Regions from separate parts of the Rahnella sp. ChDrAdgB13 genome, predicted to be linked through region 1. Evidence: predicted binding sites of a transcription regulator. Region 1 holds the regulator's gene; each other region holds the start of a gene.
The links. Region 1 encodes PurR, which represses purine synthesis genes. Its sites were predicted from a motif close to CANGCAAACGTTTGCNTG; they were not measured.
Positions count from the first base shown of each region.

Region 2: J8X26_RS08135 (amino acid aminotransferase) is a predicted target of PurR. The motif match lies at 2,678-2,695, and genes of this name have one in related genera.
Region 3: J8X26_RS16815 (L-serine ammonia-lyase) is a predicted target of PurR. The motif match lies at 4,068-4,085, and genes of this name have one in related genera.

Region 1 covers NZ_JAEMGT010000054.1:4,690-11,806, reverse strand. Annotated here, with positions in the region: gene J8X26_RS15215 (alkene reductase) at 1-487, shown strand, start outside; gene gloA (lactoylglutathione lyase) at 650-1,057, shown strand; gene rnt (ribonuclease T) at 1,194-1,877, shown strand; gene J8X26_RS15200 (Grx4 family monothiol glutaredoxin) at 1,990-2,331, opposite strand; gene J8X26_RS15195 (C40 family peptidase) at 2,795-3,697, shown strand; gene J8X26_RS28050 (YnhF family membrane protein) at 3,862-3,951, opposite strand; gene purR (HTH-type transcriptional repressor PurR) at 4,285-5,310, shown strand; gene punR (DNA-binding transcriptional activator PunR) at 5,347-6,252, opposite strand; gene punC (purine nucleoside transporter PunC) at 6,389-7,117, shown strand, end outside.
Region 2 covers NZ_JAEMGT010000023.1:111,738-118,854, reverse strand. Annotated here, with positions in the region: gene J8X26_RS08145 (YcbK family protein) at 90-641, shown strand; gene J8X26_RS08140 (MBL fold metallo-hydrolase) at 693-1,340, shown strand; gene J8X26_RS08135 (amino acid aminotransferase) at 1,424-2,614, opposite strand; gene ompC (porin OmpC) at 2,858-3,970, opposite strand; gene asnS (asparagine--tRNA ligase) at 4,271-5,671, opposite strand; gene pncB (nicotinate phosphoribosyltransferase) at 5,956-7,117, opposite strand, start outside.
Region 3 covers NZ_JAEMGT010000065.1:511-7,627, forward strand. Annotated here, with positions in the region: partial or broken gene J8X26_RS16805 (transporter associated domain-containing protein) at 1-557, shown strand, start outside; gene J8X26_RS16810 (EAL domain-containing protein) at 628-2,220, opposite strand; gene J8X26_RS16815 (L-serine ammonia-lyase) at 2,676-4,040, opposite strand; gene J8X26_RS16820 (CoA pyrophosphatase) at 4,209-4,811, opposite strand; gene pabB (aminodeoxychorismate synthase component 1) at 4,808-6,181, opposite strand; gene J8X26_RS16830 (YoaH family protein) at 6,342-6,521, shown strand; gene purT (formate-dependent phosphoribosylglycinamide formyltransferase) at 6,605-7,117, opposite strand, start outside.

The sequences.
Region 1 (7,117 bases):
CGGCGGCAGCATTGAAAACCGTACGCGCCTGACGCTCGAAGTGGTAGACGCCGCCATTGACGCCATCGGAGCTGATCGCGTCGGTATCCGTATTTCCCCGATGGGCCCGTTCAACGGCCTCGACAACGGTCAGGATCAGGAAGAAGCGGCAATCTATCTGCTGGATGAACTTAACAAACGTAAACTGGCCTACCTGCACATTTCAGAACCTGACTGGGCGGGCGGCAAACCTTACACCACAGAATTCCGCGAAGTGATCCGCGCGCATTATCAGGGCGTGATTGTCGGTGCCGGTGCGTATACCGCAGAAAAAGGCGAAGAGCTGATCGAAAAAGGTTACATCGATGCCGTGGCGTTTGGCCGCAGCTACATCGCCAACCCGGATCTGGTCGAGCGCCTGAAATCACATGCGCCACTCAATGAACCAAAACCTGAAACCTTCTACGGCGGCGGTGCTCAGGGCTATACCGATTACCCAACGCTGTAATCAATAATAAATTTTTACACCTTCTTTGCGGCAGCCGATGCCCTCCGGTTGCCGCTTTTTTTGGTCACTCATTCAGCAACTGATTGCCGTTTTACGGACAAACCGGTCACTATCAGTTAGGCTTGAAATAATCATCATCATGCTGCGAATAAAGAGGAAATTATGCGTTTACTCCATACCATGCTTCGCGTCGGCGATCTGCCGCGTTCAATCAGCTTTTATACTGACGTTTTAGGCATGCGACTGCTGCGTACCAGCGAAAATACAGAGTACAAATATTCACTGGCCTTCGTGGGTTACACCGAAGAAAGTGAAGGCGCCGTGATCGAGCTGACCTACAACTGGGGCGTAGACAGCTACGACATCGGTACCGCCTATGGTCACATCGCGCTGGGCGTAGATAACGTTGCGCAAACTTGCGAAGACATCCGTAATGCGGGCGGTAAAGTGACGCGTGAAGCGGGCCCGGTTAAAGGCGGTTCAACCATCATCGCGTTCGTGGAAGATCCTGATGGCTACAAAATTGAATTGATCGAATCCAAACATGCCGGTCAGGGTCTGGGAAATTAATCCTTTGCAATAATGGCCTTAACCACTGACAGGGGCGCTGATGCGCCCTTTTTTATTGCCAATTTCTCCGTGCCCCTGTAACGGGTGACAAAATTTGTCATAATGCGCGCTGAATTCGATGAAGATTAAGAAGCTAATGGCCGAGAATAGTGACATTAACGCCCTGAAAGGTCGTTTTCGTGGTTTTTATCCCGTGGTGATTGATGTGGAAACCGCCGGATTTAATGCCAAAACTGATGCCCTGCTGGAAATTGCCGCGATCACGCTGAAAATGGATGAGGACGGCTGGCTGCAAAGCGACGAAACCGTACACTTCCACGTTGAGCCTTTCGAAGGCTCGGTGCTGGTGCCGGAAGCGCTGGCTTTCAACGGTATTGATCCGACCAACCCGTTGCGTGGTGCGGTCAGTGAATACGAAGCGCTGCACGAGATTTTCAAAGTTATCCGTAAAGGGATGAAAGAACAGAACTGTAACAGGGCGATTATCGTGGCGCATAACGCCAATTTTGACCACAGTTTCCTGATGGCCGCCGCCGAACGTGCGGGGCTAAAACGCAATCCTTTCCATCCGTTTGCCACCTTTGATACCGCCGCGTTAAGCGGGCTGGTGCTCGGGCAAACCGTGCTGGCGAAGGCCTGTATCAGCGCCGGTATCGTGTTTGACAGCAGTCAGGCGCATTCCGCCCTGTACGACACTGAACGCACAGCAGAACTGTTTTGCGAGCTGGTGAATCGCTGGAAACGCCTCGGCGGCTGGCCGCTGGCACTGTCTGCGGATGAAAACGAAGTGGAAGAAGCACCGGAAGAAAATCAGCAATAATTTTCGCGGCTTTCATGCAGTCGAAATGACAAATAAAAAGAGCGACATAATGTCGCTCTTTTTTTACCGGTAACCCCGGGTCAGGCTGACGGTATTTCTGAATCGCCCTGAATTACTCTTCAGAGGATTTGTATTTCTCAGCCGTTTCTTTGATCAGCTGTTGCAGTTCACCGCGCTGGAACATCTCAACCACGATGTCGCAACCGCCAACCAGCTCACCATCAACCCACAGCTGCGGGAACGTTGGCCAGTTAGCAAATTTTGGCATCTCAGCACGGATATCCGGGTTCTGCAGGATATCAACGTAAGCGAAACGCTCGCCACACGCAGACAGCGCCTGAACAGCCTGTGCTGAAAAACCGCAGCTTGGCAGTTTTGGAGAACCTTTCATGTACAGCAGAATCGGGTTTTCAGAAACTTGCTTCTGAATTTTTTCAATCGTTGGAGTGGTCATTTCTTGCTTCCTCAAGCCGGTACAGGCTGTCACGGTCATTACTCTTCACGCGCAGCACACAGAGACGGTGTGCAATCACAATGCTTTCTATTGTAACGATGGCTGCCACCAGATAAAAACGCCAATTTTTGTGGGGTCTTTCTCAATACTGGCATTTCGCTAAACAATCTTTTGCGCTTGCGTTCAGGTTCACATATTTAAAGATTCATCGAGAATAACATTTTTGCCGTTCCACGATAATGTCAGATTTGCAAAATCCCATTCTTTAACTTAAATAATAACATGATGAAAAGTGGTTATTTTTTTGACTAAAAATGGCGGTTATTTCGACATAAAAAAAGCTATTAACTTTTTCTCACAATATGATCTAGAATCGAGGCAATTCGTGCTGTTTTGTCTCGTTCTTTTAGGCAATACTCTGACATCCCTGATGTTTAACCCTACCACTCATGGTAACGAAGCTATGCGCTTACTGTTCACGCTTTTTGTGCTGCTCTTTACCCAGCTGTTTCTGAATATGGCTCATGCGTCGCCACAGACTCGTGTCGCTGCCGACCAGCGAAAGAGTCATGTTAACCAGGTCACGCCGGAAGAACGCCGAAAGCGAAAAACGGCAGCCGCGAAAACCAGCAAGAAAACCAAAGTCGCGCCGGTTTCAGAACCTAAAACTCAGGAAAAAAATTCGAAGAAGAAAGTCAAAAGTACCGAACTGGTTAAGCGAAAGACGTCTTCTGAAAAAACAGTAAAAAAGACGCGGGCCGAGAGTAAAAAAGAAAAAACACTCAAGACAACCCGGGCCGAGGCGAAAGCAGGGAAGGAAACGAAAACCCGCTCTCTCGCTAAAAACAGCAGTGAAAAGGCCAGTAAAAAAGAAGCGTATGGCCGCCACCGCAAAGGCAAAAAGTTACGTGAAGAAGACAGTAAACCGATAACGCTCAGCGCAACACACAAGAAACGTTATCAGCACGCACAACAAACCGCGATGACCAAGCTGATGCACCAGGTCGGCAAACCTTACCGCTGGGGCGGAACGTCACCGAATACAGGTTTCGATTGCAGCGGACTGGTTTACTACGCATACAAAGATTTGATCCGTATTAAAATGCCCCGCACAGCGAATGAAATGTACCACTTGCGCGATGCGGCCCCGGTCAAACGGGGTGAATTAGAATCCGGCGATCTGGTTTTCTTCCGGATTAATAACCGCGGCGCCGCAGACCATGTCGGTGTTTACGTAGGAAACGGGAAGTTTATCCAGTCACCGCGCACCGGCGAAGACATTAAGATCACCTCACTGGGTGACGATTACTGGCAAGATCATTATGTAGGCGCACGACGGGTAATGACCCCTAAGACGATCCGATAATAAACAATTCGTTAAGTCTGAAGTTTCGCTAATCAGCCATTGAATAGCATTTAACGAAGAGTTTCTGCAGGGAAGAGTATCGGCGGAATGGGTGACTGCGTAAAATTGAAAAGGGCGATTCCTGTTATAGGTAATCGCCCTTTTTATTGCGGCTTTCGCGCAAATCAGTTCATCACTGCGGTGAAACTGAAAGCAATAATCACGAGCAAAGCGCAGACCGTAGTGATCAAAGAAAATTTCAGGTTGCTGTCCATTAAACCCCCTTACGGATCAAATTGTGGCGTTCGTATAGCCACACTGAATGTGTGCCAACGCATTTTCTCATAATTCGCATTGAAAATCTTGTGCTGAATGACACCAGGTTCATGACAATTTTACTTCCACTTTCCTGCATTATAAGTGAAAATTGTCGGTTACCACGCCTGTGTGCCGGTCGATTTCACCCGAGAGCATTTCACGCCTCACTCTGAAGAATCCACCCAACGATTTCACTGCCCTTTTCGAAGTCAGCAGTTAAATCCACGCAAGCAAACGATTAACATAATGCTAACGTGCTGAAACACGTGAGCACAGGAGTCATTTTTTACATGGCAACGATTAAAGATGTCGCAAAGCGCGCTGGCGTTTCCACCACAACCGTGTCGCACGTCATCAATAAAACCCGTTTCGTCGCCGAAGAAACCCGAGCCGCGGTTCTCCTTGCAATCAAAGAGTTGCACTATTCTCCCAGCGCTGTGGCACGCAGCCTGAAGGTCAATAACACCAAAACGATCGGTCTGCTGGCAACGTCCAGTGAAGCGCCCTACTTCGCCGAAGTGATTGAGGCCGTGGAGAACAGCTGTTTCTCAAAAGGCTATACGCTGATTTTGTGTAACTCACACAATAATCTGGAGAAGCAACAGGCCTACCTGCAAATGCTGGCGCAAAAACGCGTCGACGGTTTACTTGTGATGTGCGCGGAGTATCCGGACGAATTGCTGAATATGCTTGAAGAATACCGCTCTATCCCGATGGTTGTGATGGACTGGGGCGAAGCGCGTAAGAATTTCACCGACAGCATTATCGATAACGCGTTTGAAGGCGGCTATATGGCCGGACGTTATCTGATTGAACGCGGTCATCGCGATATCGGCGTGATCCCTGGGCAACTGGCGCGAAACACCGGCGGCGGCCGTTTCCAGGGCTTTGTGAAAGCACTGACGGAAGCCAATATTCCTCTTCGTGAAGAATGGGTCGTTCAGGGCGACTTTGAGCCGGAATCGGGCTATCAGGCCATGCACAAAATTCTGATGCAGAAAAACCGCCCGACGGCTGTATTCTGTGGCGGTGACGTGATGGCGATGGGGGCAATCTGTGCCGCCGATGAACTGGGCCTGCGCGTACCGCAGGATATTTCCGTGATTGGCTATGATAACGTGCGTAACGCGCGCTATTTCTCACCGGCACTGACGACAGTTCATCAGCCAAAAGAACGTCTGGGCGAAATGGCCTTTACCATGCTGCTGGACAGAATTATCAGCAAACGCGAAGAGTCGCAGACTATTGAAGTGCATCCCAAACTGGTTGAGCGCCGTTCCGTAGCCGACGGCCCGTACCGCGATTACCGCCGTTAACTTTCAATAAACGCCTGTCCCGCAGGCGTTTTTTTCTCAGTCGCGCAACCATTCCCGGTTCATCGTTTCCGTGTCTCCCATGTATTCAAGCAGCCAGGCCAGCGAAGGCGACGGATTGCTCTGATCCCACGTCAGGCAGCACGGGCTGTCCGGAAAGGTATTTTCCAGCGACAGTACCTGTAATTTTTGCTGTTCAATCCAGGGTGTCACGCGGTGAACCGGCATCATGCCAACACATAAACCTTCGTTCAGACATTCCAATGCACACGTCCAGTCGGGAACCACCAGCCGCCGCTGGTTATCCAGCGTCCAGGTATCGCGTTTCGGCAATGTCCGCGATGTATCTTCCAGGCAAAGCGCCGGATAAGGCCGTAACTGATCGTCACTCAGTATTCCCTGCGTCTGGGCCAGCGGATGTTGCGCGCTAACCACACAATGCCAGTCCATAAAACCCATATCGCGGAAATTGAACCGTCCACCGACGGGGATCGCCCGCGTCGCGCCGATGGCGACATCCGCCCGCCCGTCGACCAGCGCGTCCCAGACACCGTTAAAGACTTCCGAATGAATGATGAGTTCGGTATCAGGGAAATGGCGATAGAAATCCAGCACCAGCCGCCGTGTCCGCGCAGGTTTAACGATACGGTCAACGGCCACCCGTAATTCTCCGCGCCAGCCATTGGCGACCTGCTGACACTGGCGGCGGGTCGCTATCATTTTTTTTGTCAGAACCCGCGCTTCGTCGACAAAAACTTTACCGGCAGGAGTCAGAATAACGTCGCGATGTCTGCGTTCAAACAACGGAACGGCCAGCCATTGTTCAAGCTGGCGAACGGTGTAGCTGATGGCAGAAGGAACCCGGTGCAAGTCCTGCGCGGCAGCGCTAAAACTGCCTGTTCGGGCGACGGCATCGACCACTTCAAGTGCATATTCTGACCACATCGTTTAGCCTTCAATATTTTTGATAGCAGATTGCAAATATTAGCGTTTCACAAGCCTGTTATCAAAGCGTTAAACTCCGCATCCGATACGATTTCCGCGTCAAATCATCTGCAATAAATAAATTAAAGAGACAATAATGAAACCCTCACTTGGATTTATGCTCTATCTTGCCGGGCTGAGCATGCTTGGCTTTTTAGCGACCGATATGTACCTTCCGGCCTTCAGCGCGATGCAAAGCAGCCTGATGACCAGCCCGGGCATGATCAGCGCCAGCCTGAGTATTTTCCTTGGCGGCTTTGCCATCGGTCAGCTGTTGTGGGGGCCGTTGTCCGACAAGATTGGCCGCAAGCCGGTATTGCTGATTGGCTTAGCGCTCTTTGTCGTCGGTTGTCTGGGCGTGCTATGGGTTGAGAATGTCCGCGCCCTGCTGGCGCTGCGTTTCCTGCAAGCTGTCGGCGTCTGTGCCGCCGCCGTCACCTGGCAGGCGCTGGTGGTAGATCGCTTTTCTGCCGATGTTGCTAAAAAAACCTTTGCCAGCATCATGCCACTGGTTGCGCTTTCCCCTGCTCTGGCACCTTTGCTGGGCGCCTGGGTTCTCAACCATTTTGACTGGGAAGCGATTTTCGTTCTGCTGACCGCCGTAGCCGTTATCTTGCTTATCACCACGTCCACACTGCGCGAAAATGCGCCAGAGGTTCATGCTCCTGCTGATAAAACCGGTTTCGCGAAACTTCTCGCTTCCCGGGTTTACAGCGGTAACGTGATGATTTATGCCGCCTGCTCTGCCGGCTTTTTCGCGTGGCTGACTGGTTCCCCGTTTATTCTCAGCGACATGGGGTATTCGCCGGGTGTGATTGGCCTGAGC
Region 2 (7,117 bases), on a different contig from region 1:
CCTTGACTCGCAGAAATTTGGCGGTTAAGGTTCAAAACGGTTCCGAATGGGGCTTATTTTTGACTCTCTTACCGGATAGTAAACTGTTCATGAATGAAATCGACAAACATCGCCGTAAATGGCTGGCATTAGGCAGTGCCGCTATGGGGATTGCATTGCTTCCGGGTCGTGCATTCGCCACTCTTTCCACACCTCGTCCGCGTATTTTAGTGGTTAACAATCTGAATACCGGCGAAACCCTCAAAACTGAGTTTTTCGATGGAAAGCGTTATAACAAGGATGAGTTGGCCCGGTTGAATCATCTGTTCAGGGACTATCGTGCGGAAAAAATAAAAAGCATCGATCCCGCGCTTTTCGACCACCTCTATCGTTTGCAGGTTATGCTCGGCGGAACGAATAAACCGGTTCAGTTAATTTCCGGCTACCGTTCTCTGGCGACCAATAACAGTATGCGTGAACCGGGGAGCGGCGTAGCAAAACACAGTTACCACACGCTCGGGCAGGCCATGGATTTCCATATTCAGGGCATCGAACTGAGCAATATCCGCAAAGCAGCATTAAAAATGCGGATGGGTGGTGTAGGATATTATCCACGAAGTAACTTTGTGCACATTGATACCGGACCAGCACGAACCTGGTAGTGTGCGTAATTAATGGCCTGCCCAAACGGACAGGCCATTTTGTGGAGCCCTATGAAATTCCATCTTATTACTGTCACGGCGTTCAGCCAGAATTGCTCACTGATTTGGTGTACAAAAACGAATCAGGCCGCGCTTGTCGATCCGGGCGGAGAAGCAGCAAAAATTATCCGCGAAGTATCCGATAAAGGTGTGCTGGTTACGCAAATTTTGCTGACACACGGCCATCTTGACCACGTCGGTGCCGCAGCTGAACTGGCTGCCCATTATCAGGTGCCGATCATTGGGCCACAAAAGGAAGATCAGTTCCTGCTCGATGCGTTGCCAACGCAAAGCCAGATGTTCGGCCTTGATCATTGTGACCCGCTGACGCCAGATACCTGGCTGGAAGAAGGGGATACCGTGAGCGTGGGCGAGGAAATACTCTCTGTGCTCCATTGCCCGGGACATACGCCGGGACACATTGTTTTTATCAATGATAAAACGCGCCTGGCAGTTTCAGGTGATGTGATTTTTAAAGGCGGAGTAGGGCGCAGTGACTTCCCGCGTGGAGATCATCAGGCGCTGATTCACTCAATCAAAACAAAATTATTGCCGTTGGGTGATGATATCGTCTTTATTCCGGGTCATGGACCAATGTCCGATTTTGGCTATGAACGTAAAACCAACCCCTTCCTGCAGGATGAAATGCCGGTCTGGTAAACGTTTTGGCTAACAGAATACCAATACAAAAAGCCCGTCAGTTTCCAGACGGGCTTTTTAATGGAATTCAGAACGCCGAATCCTTACAGCACGGCGACAATGGCTTCACACAACGGTGCCATGTTTTCGAGCGTAATACCGGCTACGTTGATACGGCCAGAGTTCACTGCGTAAACGCCGAATTCATCACGCAGACGCAGCACCTGATCTTTGGTCAGGCCGCTGAATGAGAACATCCCGTTCTGATTGATAATGAAGCTGAAATCCTGCTGCGCGCCTTTTTCCTGCAACGTGCTGACAAACAGCTGACGCATGCGGTGAATACGCTGACGCATATCGCTCAGTTCCTGCTCCCACAGCGTGCGGAGTGCCTCGTTACCCAGAATAGTGGCAACAACAGCGGCGCCGTGAGCGGGTGGGTTAGAGTAGTTTGCACGGATCACGGATTTCACCTGGCTGAATGCGCGGTCTGCGGTTTCAGCATCAGCCGCCACCAGCGTACAGGCACCCACGCGTTCATTGTATAGCCCGAAGTTTTTCGAGTAAGAGCTCGCAACCAGCAATTCTTTATGATTAGCCACAAACAGGCGCAAGCCGGCAGCGTCTTCTTCCAGACCTTTGGCAAAGCCCTGATAAGCGAAATCAAACAGCGGCAACCAGCCATTGGCGACAGACAATTCTGCCAGTTGGGCCCACTGTTCAGCCGTCGGATCAATGCCTGTCGGGTTGTGGCAGCAACCATGGAATAACACCACGTCGCCAGCTTGTGCGTTGCTCAGGCTTTTCAGCATGCCGTCAAAATCGAGGCTGTGATTCGCGGCGTCGTAATAATTGTATTCTGCTACTTCCAGACCGGAAGCAGAGAAAACGCCTTTATGGTTTGGCCAGCTTGGATTGCTGACCCAAACGCGTCTTGCGCTGGTCTGGGTGGCGATAAAATCGGCTGCAATACGTAATGCGCCGGTTCCGCCCGGAGTTTGTGCGGTGCGGGCACGTTTGTCGGCAATCACAGCGTTGTTTTTGCCAAACAGCAATTCCTGCGTACAGCGTGCAAAATCAGGTAACCCGTCAATGCTCAGATAGGTTTTTGTCGTTTCATTTTCCAACAGGAATTGTTCAGCTTTCTTCACACTGGCCAGAACCGGTGTTTTACCGGTTTCATCTTTATAAACACCAATCCCCAGATTGATTTTATTTGAGCGGTCGTCCGCGCGGAAAAGATCGGAAAGACCCAGAATCGGGTCGGCAGGTGCTGCAGTGATTTTTTCAAACATGTTGGAAACTTCCATAGCCTGATATTGCGAAAGAGGGCATCAGGGTAACGCCGGAGACCTTATTTGCCAACCGTTTGCGGTAAAAAGAAAGCAGAGTTGTGAGAACACGTACGAGATTAAAATAATTTATGAGATAGGGTGGCAAAGCTCTTTTCAGGCAAATGCTAAAAAAGCAAAAGGCAGAGCCGAAGCCCTGCCTTGATATCCACTTTGATGCGCCCGAAAGCGCATCGTTAAGCGATATTAGAACTGGTATTGCAGACCAACACCAACGATGTCGTCTGTGCTGCGACCGGCTGCTTTGGTGTAGCTGTTGTCATCCAGCAGGTTGATTTTGTAGTCAACGTAGGTAGACATGTTTTTGTTGAAGTAGTAGTAAGTACCAACTTCTACGTATTTAACCAGGTCAGCATCGCCGCCAGCGTAGGTAGAACCGTTGTTGGTGAAACCATTCAGGTTCTTACCTTTAGACTGCAGGTATGCGATAGACGGGCGCAGACCGAAATCGAACTGGTATTGAGCTACAACTTCGAAGTTCTGAGTTTTGTTAGCAATCGCGTCTGGGTTACCGTAATCGGTGGTGTTGCGTGATTCACCGTAGAAGGTTGCCAGGTACAGGTTGTTAGCATCGTATTTAGCGCCGAATGCGTATGCGTCAGCTTTGTCACCAGTACCATCTTCTTTCTGCAGAGTAGTACGGTTAGAAGAGAAGTAAGCACCAGTGATACTAACACCAGAGTTGCCGATTGCGTAAGCTGCAGAAGTACCCCAGCCGTCGCCATTGGAATCAACTGCACCACGGCTGTCACGACCTTCGTCGTTTTTACCCTGGTACTGTACAGCGAAGCTCAGGCCATCAACCAGACCGAAGAAGTTGCTGTTACGGTAAGTAGCCAGACCATTTGCACGACCAACCATGAAGTTGTCGTTGTTCTGGTACATGGTGTCATCGCCATAGATTGGCAATTGGTCGGTGTAGGACATTACGTCGTAGATCACGCCGTAGTTACGACCGTAGTCGAATGAACCAGCATCACCGAATTTCAGACCTGCGAAGCCCAGACGAGTTTTGTTGCCTTCGTCGCCAGCGCTTTCTGCGTGGTTAGCCTGAACGTTGTATTCCCACTGGCCGTAACCGGTCAGTTGGTCAGTAATTTGAGTTTCGCCTTTAAAGCCGAAACGAACATAAGTCTGGTCGCCGTCATCGCCAGCGTTGTCAGAGAAGGTGTGACGTGCATCAACTTTACCGTACAGGTCCAGTTTGTTGCCGTCTTTGTTATAGATCTCTGCTGCATTAGCTGCACCAGCAACTAACAGAGCTGGGATTACCACTGCAAGAATGTTGCGCTTCATCATTATTATTACCCTCATTGGTTTTATTCGGACACCTGCCACTGCCGTGAATAATTCTTTACGGAACTATTCATGAAAGTTTGGTGTCTCCTGTGTCTGAACGCACTATTCCATCCGAGGTTCGCTTAATCCATAGCGAAAATGCTACTAAATTACTAAATATGTTTCAGTTAGAAAAAATGTATTTCAAAATGTGTATTTTACGGAACTTTGTGACAGGGATCTATCTTTAAAAATGACAAAGGCCAGCTAAGCTGACCTCTGAATTGTGGCAATTTTGTAAAATAAAAATACGTTACTTAATTAGAAGGTTGCATTACGTGGTGTGCGAGGGAACGGGATCACATCACGCACGTTTTGGACGCCGGTCACATAAGCAACTAAACGCTCAAAACCTAACCCGAAGCCAGAGTGTGGCACGGTGCCGTAACGACGAAGATCGCGATACCACCAATAATCTTCCTGTTTCAGACCCATCTCAGCCATACGGGCGTCCAGAACATCCAGACGTTCCTCACGCTGTGAACCCCCGATAATCTCACCAATGCCTGGTGCCAGAACATCCATCGCGGCGACTGTCTTGCCGTCGTCGTTCAGGCGCATATAGAAAGATTTGATATCTTTAGGATAATTTTTCACAACGACCGGCGCTTTAAAATGCTGCTCAGCAAGATAGCGTTCGTGTTCGGATGAAAGATCCACACCCCATGAAACCGGGTTTTCGAATTTCTGACCGCAATTCATTAGGATTTCTACTGCATCGGTGTAATCCACCTGCGCGAAATCGGAGGTTACAAAACGCTCCAGGCGTGCAACAGCATCTTTGTCTACGCGTTCTGCGAAAAAGGCCATATCGTCTGAACGTTCGTTCAGAACGGCCTGGAAAACATACTTCAGCATGTTTTCAGCCAGTGACGCGATATCGTTCAGCGTTGCAAAAGCAATTTCAGGTTCAACCATCCAGAACTCAGCCAGGTGTCGGCTGGTGTTGGAGTTTTCTGCACGGAATGTCGGGCCGAAGGTGTAAACCTTGGACAGCGCGCAGGCATAGGCTTCACCGTTCAGCTGGCCGGACACGGTCAGGAAAGATTCTTTACCGAAGAAGTCTTCGCTGAAATCTACTTCGCCTTTGTCGGTACGCGGCAGGTTTTGCAGATCCAGCGTGGAAACGCGGAACATCTCGCCTGCGCCTTCAGTATCAGAAGCAGTGATCAGCGGGGTGGATACCCAGAAGTAGCCGTTTTCGTGATAGAAACGGTGAATCGCCTGAGACAGGGTGTTACGCACGCGTGCAACCGCACCAATCAGGTTTGTGCGCGGACGCAGGTGAGCTACTTCGCGTAAATATTCGATGCTGTGGCGTTTTGCCGCCATCGGATAAGTATCAGGATCATCCACCCAACCCACGACCTTAACGGCAGTTGCCTGCAGCTCGAAACTCTGGCCTTCGCCAGGTGAAGCCACAACGGTACCCGTCACTTCTACTGAGCAACCGGTCGTCAGGCGCAGAACGTCTTCCTGATAATTGGGCAGAGAATTATTGACGACGGCCTGTAATGGATTAAAGCAGGAGCCGTCATAAACGGCGACGAATGAGATACCAGCTTTAGAATCTCTCCGGGTACGTACCCAACCGCGTACGGTGACTTCACTGTCAACCGCAGCACGGCCTTGCAGTACGTCGACTACAGGCACAACGCTCATAGATTTCTCTCTTTCTTTATATATGTTGACTAAGAAATATTGGACACCCTGTAAAAAGGGATTTTGCTATGTTACTTAGCCTTTCTCAGGACACAAGCAGAAATCGTCATCGTCAGCCAAGAATTCACAGGCAGAAGGATGGATTGGCTGAAATTATTAACCGAACGAATGAAAGCCGAACGAATTAAATCGTAGCTATATAAAGGAAGAGAATGCGAGGCATTATTACGGGGAAAAATACATCACTGTGCCGGCGTTCATTTTTCCGGCACAGTATTTATGTCTTAGGATGCTTTCTTAACCAGCGGCAGATCGAATGCCTTACGCAACGCTTTTACAAACGCTTTATCCTGGCAGATGGTTTTTCCCGGGCTGTCAGAAAGTTTTGCTACCGGTTTGCCATTGCACTGAACCAGTTTGATCACGATGTTCAGCGGTTTGACGTGCGGGATATTACAGGTCAGGCGTGTGCCGATACCAAAGACCAGATTCACCCGCTGATGGAAATGCCGGTACAAATGCAGCGCTTTATCCAGGTCCAGATTGTCGGAAAACACCAGCGTTTTGGTCATCGGGTCGATTCCGAGCGCCTGGTAATGTGCAATCGCTTTTTCACCCCATTCAACCGGATCCCCGGAGTCATGACGCAGTCCCTGATAAGCGTTGGCGAATTTTGTTCCGAAATCACGCAGGAAAGCATCCATGGTGATGCAGTCCGTGAGGGCAATGCCCAGCTGATCGGGATATTCTTCAAGCCAGGCTTGTAAGGCCGCGCGCTGGCTGTTCGCCAGAACCGGGCTGATTTGCTGATGTGCCTGGAACCACTCGTGCGCCTGTGTTCCAACCGGCGTCAGCTGCAATTTATGGGCTAAATCGTAGTTGCTGGTGCCGACCAGATAAGGGAATTCGTTTTTCAGCGTGGTGACAATCGCTTCCTGAACTTCACCGGAGAAACGGCGACGCGTGCCGAAATCCATCAGCCGAAAAGCGGAAAGATCAATGTCAGCGGCCTGTTCCTTGAAACTGGCGAGATTTTTACGCAGCTGATCGACCGCCATTTTCGCGGTAATATCCGGCGAGCGCTGACGGTGCACAACTTCACTGATGACGGCCAGCAGCGGCACTTCCCACATAATCACTTCACGCCACGGCCCTTCAATGCGCACGTGCAAATGCCCGTTGTGATCGGAAACGGTGACATGTTCAGGATTGTAGCGGAACGTTTTCAGCCAGTTGAGATAATCCCGGGTGAAGAAGGGCAACCCGGAAAGATAGGTGAATTCGTCGTCGGTCAGCGCCAGTTGGCTCATTTTCTGGATCTGCAGACGAATTTCGCCGGCGTATTCGCCCAGAAGTTCATCACCGCGGCAACGGAACTCAGCCACGACGTTAATATTGCGATAGCGATGGTAAACCGCTTGCTGCATATGAAGCTTGTAGGCATCG
Region 3 (7,117 bases), on a different contig from region 1:
GCCGCCATTCTCTGGATGATGTCATCGGGGTCGTTCGTGCGAAGGACCTGCTGGTTGCGCTGGAAAACGGTGAAAACATCGTGGCGTTTGCAGAAAAAACGCCGCCGATTGTGGTGCCTGAAACCATGGACGTCATCAATCTGCTTGCCGTTCTGCGTAAAGCGAAAGGCCGCCTGGTCGTGGTGAGTAATGAATTTGGTGTGATTCAGGGGCTGGTGACGCCGCTCGACGTGCTCGAAGCCATTGCTGGCGAGTTCCCGGACGAAGATGAAACGCCGGACGTTATTGCTGACGGTGAATCATGGATAGCCAAAGGCGGGACGGATTTGCATTTGCTACAGCAAATTCTCGACGTGAACACGCTGGTCAGCACTGACGATGATTTCGCTTCGCTGGCGGGGTTACTGCTGTCGAAGTCCGGGCAGATGCCGGTGGCGGGTGAGGTGATTGAAATGGCTTCGCTGCGCTTTGAAATTCTGGACTTGTCGGAATACCGCATCGAGCGCGTTCGCATTACACGGTTGAAGTCAGAGAATGACTGGGAACAGGAACAGTAACCAGTTCTGCTTCAGTGAAAACGGCGACTCCGGTCGCCGTTTTTTATGGTTTGAATTCAGTGTCAGGCTATCAGGCCGGTTTGGTTTCGTTCGGCGGCGTGATGATTTGAGTCGATTTTTTATAGCGCTCAAGCCAGACAGGGAACACTTCAATCGGCATTGGCCGGGCAAAATAGTAACCCTGCAATGAATCTACTTTGCGCTGCCGCAGATATTCCACCTGTTCACGCGTTTCCACCCCTTCGGCAATCAGCTTCAGATTCAGGCGTTGCGCCAGCGTAATGATGGTGTCGGTGACCGTCGCGTTAATCGCGTCCGTACCAATCGACGCTGTGAAGGCCTGATCAATTTTGAGTACGTCAGGGTTCAGTGTCTTGAGATAACTCAGCGAACTGTGACCGGTGCCGAAATCGTCAATGGCCAGCAGGATCCCCATTTCTTTCAGCTGTGAAATTTCTGCCGCGCGTAATTCCTGCAAACGTGTTCGTTCGGTCAGTTCCAGCATCAGGGATACCGAAGGCTGCGCCGGAAGCCAGATTTTGCGGATGTCATCCACAATTTCCATGTTATTAAAATGCTGCGCTGCGACATTAATACTGACGTAAAAACCGGGTGTGGCAGGGAACACTTCCAGGTTATTCGCAACCGTCTGAATCAGATATCGCGTAAGCGAAATGATCAACCCGTGCTGTTCAGCAAGCGGAATAAAGACATCGGGCGACACCCATTCCTGACGGCGATTTTTCCAGCGCATCAGGGTTTCTACGCCGATACAGCGGCCATCGGTACTGTTAATGATGGGCTGGCAGTAGACCTTAAATTCGCGGTGCGAAATCCCGTGACTGATCGGATAAGCCAGACTGATCCGGCTGCCGGAAAGCAGATAAACCGCGGTGGCGGTCAGCAGGCTGATTAATACAGAAAGGGGCAGATGAGATAACAGTTCACTCCAGGCTAAATCGCTGGCTTCTTCGCCATAAAGCGATACGGAAAAATCGTATTTATCAGAACTGACGCTCAGCAATGCTGGCTGCGGGAGGTGACTGCTTTCCACAATCTCGTCACTGCCGTATTCGAGATTTTGTCTTCCGACATTTAATACGATGTGGCTGGCGTAGGGGGGTTGCGGCTCAAGCAGAAAGTTCGAAAGGACACCGATGTTATAAACAAACAGCTCGCCGTTGAGATTATCCGGCGTGGTCGGTTGCCAGAGAACCAGCGTCGGCGCATCCACCTTGCTCCATTTTGACGCACGCAGATCTAGCTGAGTTTTACCCTGTGCCAGATTAGGCAGTGTTTTGTTGAAATTAAGATCTAAAGCCCCGATCAGGCTCGAACAGATGATGGTGCCATTACTGACCAGGCTGATGGATCGCAGCGTTTGCATACGGGCGACAGTTTGTTGCATGACCGGTTGCAGCGCGTTGCAGCTTAGCGTCTGGTCGATAGGAATCGCTCTTCCTGCGGGTGACGCAGGTTCAAGTAATTTCTCCAATTTTTCAACGGTGTGGATAGCCACGCGTTGTTGATCTTCTGCGATGACCTGAGCTTGTTCGTAAATGCGAATGCCAAGAGTCAGAAGCAATGTACATATCCCCATTGCGCAGGCAAGCGCAATGCGATAGTAACGATACTTCGCAAGACCGGTCTGGGAGAACAGCATCGTTCTAATCCTTTTATCCCGTGTTAAATGCAGGCTCAAAATTATTATTATTAAAGGTTTACCGATGCGTAACAGCCGTGTTGTTATTATTGATAGTAGCTGTAAATCGCCGGACGCTCTCCCTGAGTTATGGAAAACTCCCTAATTTTCCCGGCAAAAATCAAAGAAAATCCGTATCGGTGACGTTGTCACGTATGTTTTTCTGTACATTTTTTGCATGTATCTTCAGTGTATAGAGAGGTTCTCTGAACGGGAAAATCAGGCGGAAATCAGCATGCCGTACCTGCAGGGTATAATGCAAGTGTCACTACCATTATGTATTGATAATACAACAGGTTGTTGTTAGCGAAGGTTTTATTGCTACCGGCTCCCACCGGAGTGGTATTTCCTGCGGCAAGCGGGCCAAAAATGATGCAACCCGCCAGCCGCCTGGAGACGAAAAATCCTGCAAATGATTAGTCGCACTGAACCTTAATGGCTAAACCGCCGCGGGACGTTTCGCGGTACTTCGAGTTCATATCTTTGCCCGTTTCGTACATGGTCTCGATCACTTTATCCAGCGAAACGCGTGGCTCACTGGTCCGGCGCAAGGCCATGCGTGCGGCGTTGATGGCTTTTACGGAAGCAATCGCGTTACGTTCGATGCACGGAACCTGAACCTGCCCGGCAACCGGGTCGCAGGTTAAGCCCAGATTGTGTTCCATGCCAATTTCCGCTGCCACGCACACCTGCTCCGGGCTGCCGCCCAGCAGTTCTGTCAGGCCCGCCGCGGCCATAGAACAGGCCACGCCGACTTCGCCCTGACAGCCGACTTCCGCACCCGAAATCGACGCATTCATCTTGTAAAGAATGCCAATCGCGCCGGAGGTCAGGAAATAACGCAGGTAAATATCCGGGCTGACTGACTGAATAAACTGGTCATAATACGCCAGCACCGCCGGAACAATCCCGCAGGCGCCGTTCGTCGGCGCCGTCACCACACGCCCGCCGGCCGCATTTTCTTCGTTCACGGCCAGGGCAAACATGTTCACCCAGTCGATCACGTTCATCGGGTCATTAGACAGTTTATCGTTGGACACCAGCATTCTGCGCAAGGCAGACGCTCGACGCGGAACGCGAAGCGGGCCAGGCAGAACGCCTTCCGTATTCAGGCCACGGTCGATACAGGCCTGCATGGTGTGCCAGATTTTCTCGAAATACTGTTCGATGTCCTGTTTGCTGTGCTGGGCGAGCTCATTTTTCATCATCAAACCTGACAACGAAAGGCCGGTTTCCTTGCATTTGGCCAGCATTTCGCTGGCGGAATTGAAGCTGTAAGGGACCGTCACTTCATCAAGCACCGGCTGACCGAAATGCTCGTCATCGACAATAAAACCCCCACCGACGGAGTAGTAGGTTTTGCTGTAAATCATTTTGTCGCCCGCAAAGGCATGAATTTGCATCGCATTTTCATGGCGCGGTAAATTCTCACCGCGAAACACCATGCCGGTGTCACGGGGGAAATCGACTTCATGCTGAGTTTCACCCAGCGGCAGGCGCTGACGCTGCTCAACGTCGCGAATAAAATGGGGAATGCCGTCGATGTCGACGGTATCTGGCTGGTTACCCGCCAGACCTAAAATAATGGCGATATCTGTGTGGTGGCCCTTGCCTGTGAGAGACAGGGAACCAAAAACGTCCACGGCGACACGCGTAACGGCAGGCATCATGCCCTTTTCGAGCAGGTCATCAGCGAACTGTTTCCCGGCTTTCATCGGGCCCAAAGTATGGGAACTGGAAGGGCCAATCCCGACCTTGAACATGTCGAAAACGCTAATCACGTCGAATACTCCTGTAATGAATTACGGCAGGGAACGGGATCCCTGACAGCCACAACTCAACTTGTGGCTCAATCTATAGTTTAAAAGGCCTGAGGGGCAAAAGTTTCATTTTTCGCATGAAATAAACTTATTTGATGCAAAAGTGTGATCGGAATGTAATCAGCGGGCTCAGGCTTCAACCTGCCGGGCGAGCTGGCGGATGATCGCCGCCGTGAGTCCCCAGACAAATTGCTGCTGATACCAGGATAAATACACCCGGTGATGGATGCCTCTGCGATGAATATCCAGAGTGTGATAGCGGGCAAGATCAAACGCTTCCTGCAAGGGCATTTCAAACAGCTCGGCGACTTCATCCTCAGCCGGATGGAACGTAACATCGACCGGCAACAGCCCGACAACCGGCGTCACCTGGAAACCGCTGCTGCTGTCCTGCGGTGAAAGCGTGCCTAAAACGTGTACCTGTTCCGGCTCAATGGCGACTTCTTCCTGAGCTTCCCGCAGCGCGGTGGCAATAATTGAGGTATCCGTTGCATCGGCTGCGCCGCCGGGAAAGGCGACCTGACCGGGGTGTTTGCGCAGCTGATCGGAACGGCGCGTCAGTAAGATTGTCGGCTCTTTCCGGCAGATAATCGGAATTAAGACGGCGGCGTGACGGGTTCCGCGCAATGCGGGGGCAGGCATACGCGGTTGCTGCAACTGAAAACGCAGGATGAAATCTTCCACCGCGGGGGAAAAAGTCTGCACGGGTGCGTGTTGTTCCAGCAAAGTCACGGCTGAACGTCTCCTAACTGAGGCAGTATGCGGGCAATTTTATCGAACGTTTCCTGATATTCTGCCTGTTCCTGGCTGTCGGCCACAATCCCGCCGCCTGCCCAGCAGTAAATTTTCCCTTTCGCCGTCAGCAGCGTGCGGATGGTGATATTACTGTCCATCGTGCCGCAGCAACTGATGTATGCAATGCTGCCGCAGTAACCGTTGCGTCGCTGTGGCTCAAGCTCTTCGATGATTTCCATTGCGCGGACTTTCGGTGCACCGGTAATTGAGCCGCCAGGAAAACAGGCGCGCAGCAACGCACTGGCGTGGCACGCTTCCGGCAGTTCTGCGGTGATGGTACTTACAAGATGATGAACCGCAGGGAAAGGCTCGACTTTGAATAATTCGGGAACGCGCACGCTGCCCGGCGTGGCAACGCGGCCAATGTCATTTCGCAATAAATCGACGATCATCAGATTTTCCGCACGATCTTTTTCCGATGCCGCCAGACGCTCAGCCTGACGCACATCTTCTGCGGGATCCTCGCTGCGCGGCAACGTCCCTTTAATCGGGCGCGTCTGGATCTGATGGTCTTTCAGCCAGATGAAGCGTTCAGGCGACAGACTGATCACCGTATTTTCAGCTAAACGCAGAAACGCCGAGAAGGGGGCTCGATTTGCACTATTCAGCTGCAAAAATGCCTGCCACTCGTCGCCGGAATAGTGTGTCGAAAATCGCTGCGCGAGGTTAATCTGATAGCAATCACCACTGTGAATGTATTCCTGAATCTGGCGGAATTTTTCACCGTATGCCCCGCGGCTCATGTTGGACTGCCACGGCGCTTTCAGCCGGAAAGGTTGCGCGGCGGTGGCCTTCTGTTGCGCCAGCCAGTGCAGGCGGACGGAAACGTCATGGTGGCAAATCAGCATCACACGTTGCAGATGGTGATCGGCGATCAGCGCCCAGTCATAAATACCCACCGCCATATCCGGCAGGGCGATGTCCTGTTCTGCCGTGTCGGGCAGTGCCTCAATACGCCGTCCTAAATCATAGCCAAACAACCCGAGCGCGCCGCCCAGAAACGGAAAATCAGGCGAGCTTTCCGCCTGCAAACCGGATGCCGATAGGTATTCCTCCAGCAGGGCAAACGGATCGTCTTTCCGTGACGTCACTTCACCGTTTTGCTCAACCTGCGTGATCTCACCGCGCGTCGTCAGTGTGATCAGCGGATCCGCCACCAGAATATCAAAGCGGTTATGCTGATGCTGCGCAGAGCCGGAATGCAAAAGCATGGCCCACGGCAAAGCTGAGAGCGCAGAAAATTGTTCGGACAGCGCATCGGGATGATAAGGCAAAGTATGAAAATTTACGGAACGGGTGGATTGCATGGCAGGTAAGAGCTTCCGGGCGCAATTAAAACGTATTATAGCGCCGATCCTAACATAGATTCGGCTGCCTGAAAGCAGCACAGGCGATTTGCAGCAATAAGGCGTATACTGTGCAACCCCGCAGCCTGCGGGCCGATTTAACGTACAACAGGAATCTCCCATGCTGACAGGTATGCCTTCATTATCACATTCCGAACAAGAACAGGCCGCCGATCGTATCCGCCAGTTAATGGAAACCGGAATGAGCAGCGGCGAAGCCATTGCAACCGTTGCGGAAGAAATCCGTGAAACGCACAAAGGCGATCGCGTGACCGTTATCTTTGATGACGAAGACGAGTAAATTTCCGCTCTGATAAGCACATATCAGGCATAAAAAACCGGACCCTTTGCGGAGTCCGGTTTTTTTTCATCTTTATTCAGGCATCAGCCTTTAACGGTGACCGCCGCTGCGGCTTGTTTCGCCTGCTCAACCGCGTCTTCAACGTTCTCGGCAATCGCCAGCGCCACGCCCAGACGGCGTTTGCCGCTGATTTCCGGTTTACCGAACAGACGGATCTGATTGAAACCCGTCAGCGCGTTTTCCAGCCCGCTGAAAGAAACGTTGTTGCTGGTCAGTTCCGGCAGGATAACCGCGGAAGCCGACGGGCCGAACTGGCGGATTTTCCCGACCGGCAGACCTAAGAATGCGCGAACGTGCAGGGCGAACTCGGACAGATCCTGAGAAATCAGTGTGACCATTCCGGTATCGTGCGGACGCGGTGACACTTCGCTGAAAATCACTTCATCGCCACAGACAAACAGCTCAACGCCAAACAGCCCTTTGCCGCCCAGCGCCTTCACCACTTTTTCCGCGATATCTTTCGCGCGCTGCAATGCTAGTTCGGTCATTTGCTGTGGCTGCCAGGATTCACGGTAATCGCCATCTTCCTGACGGTG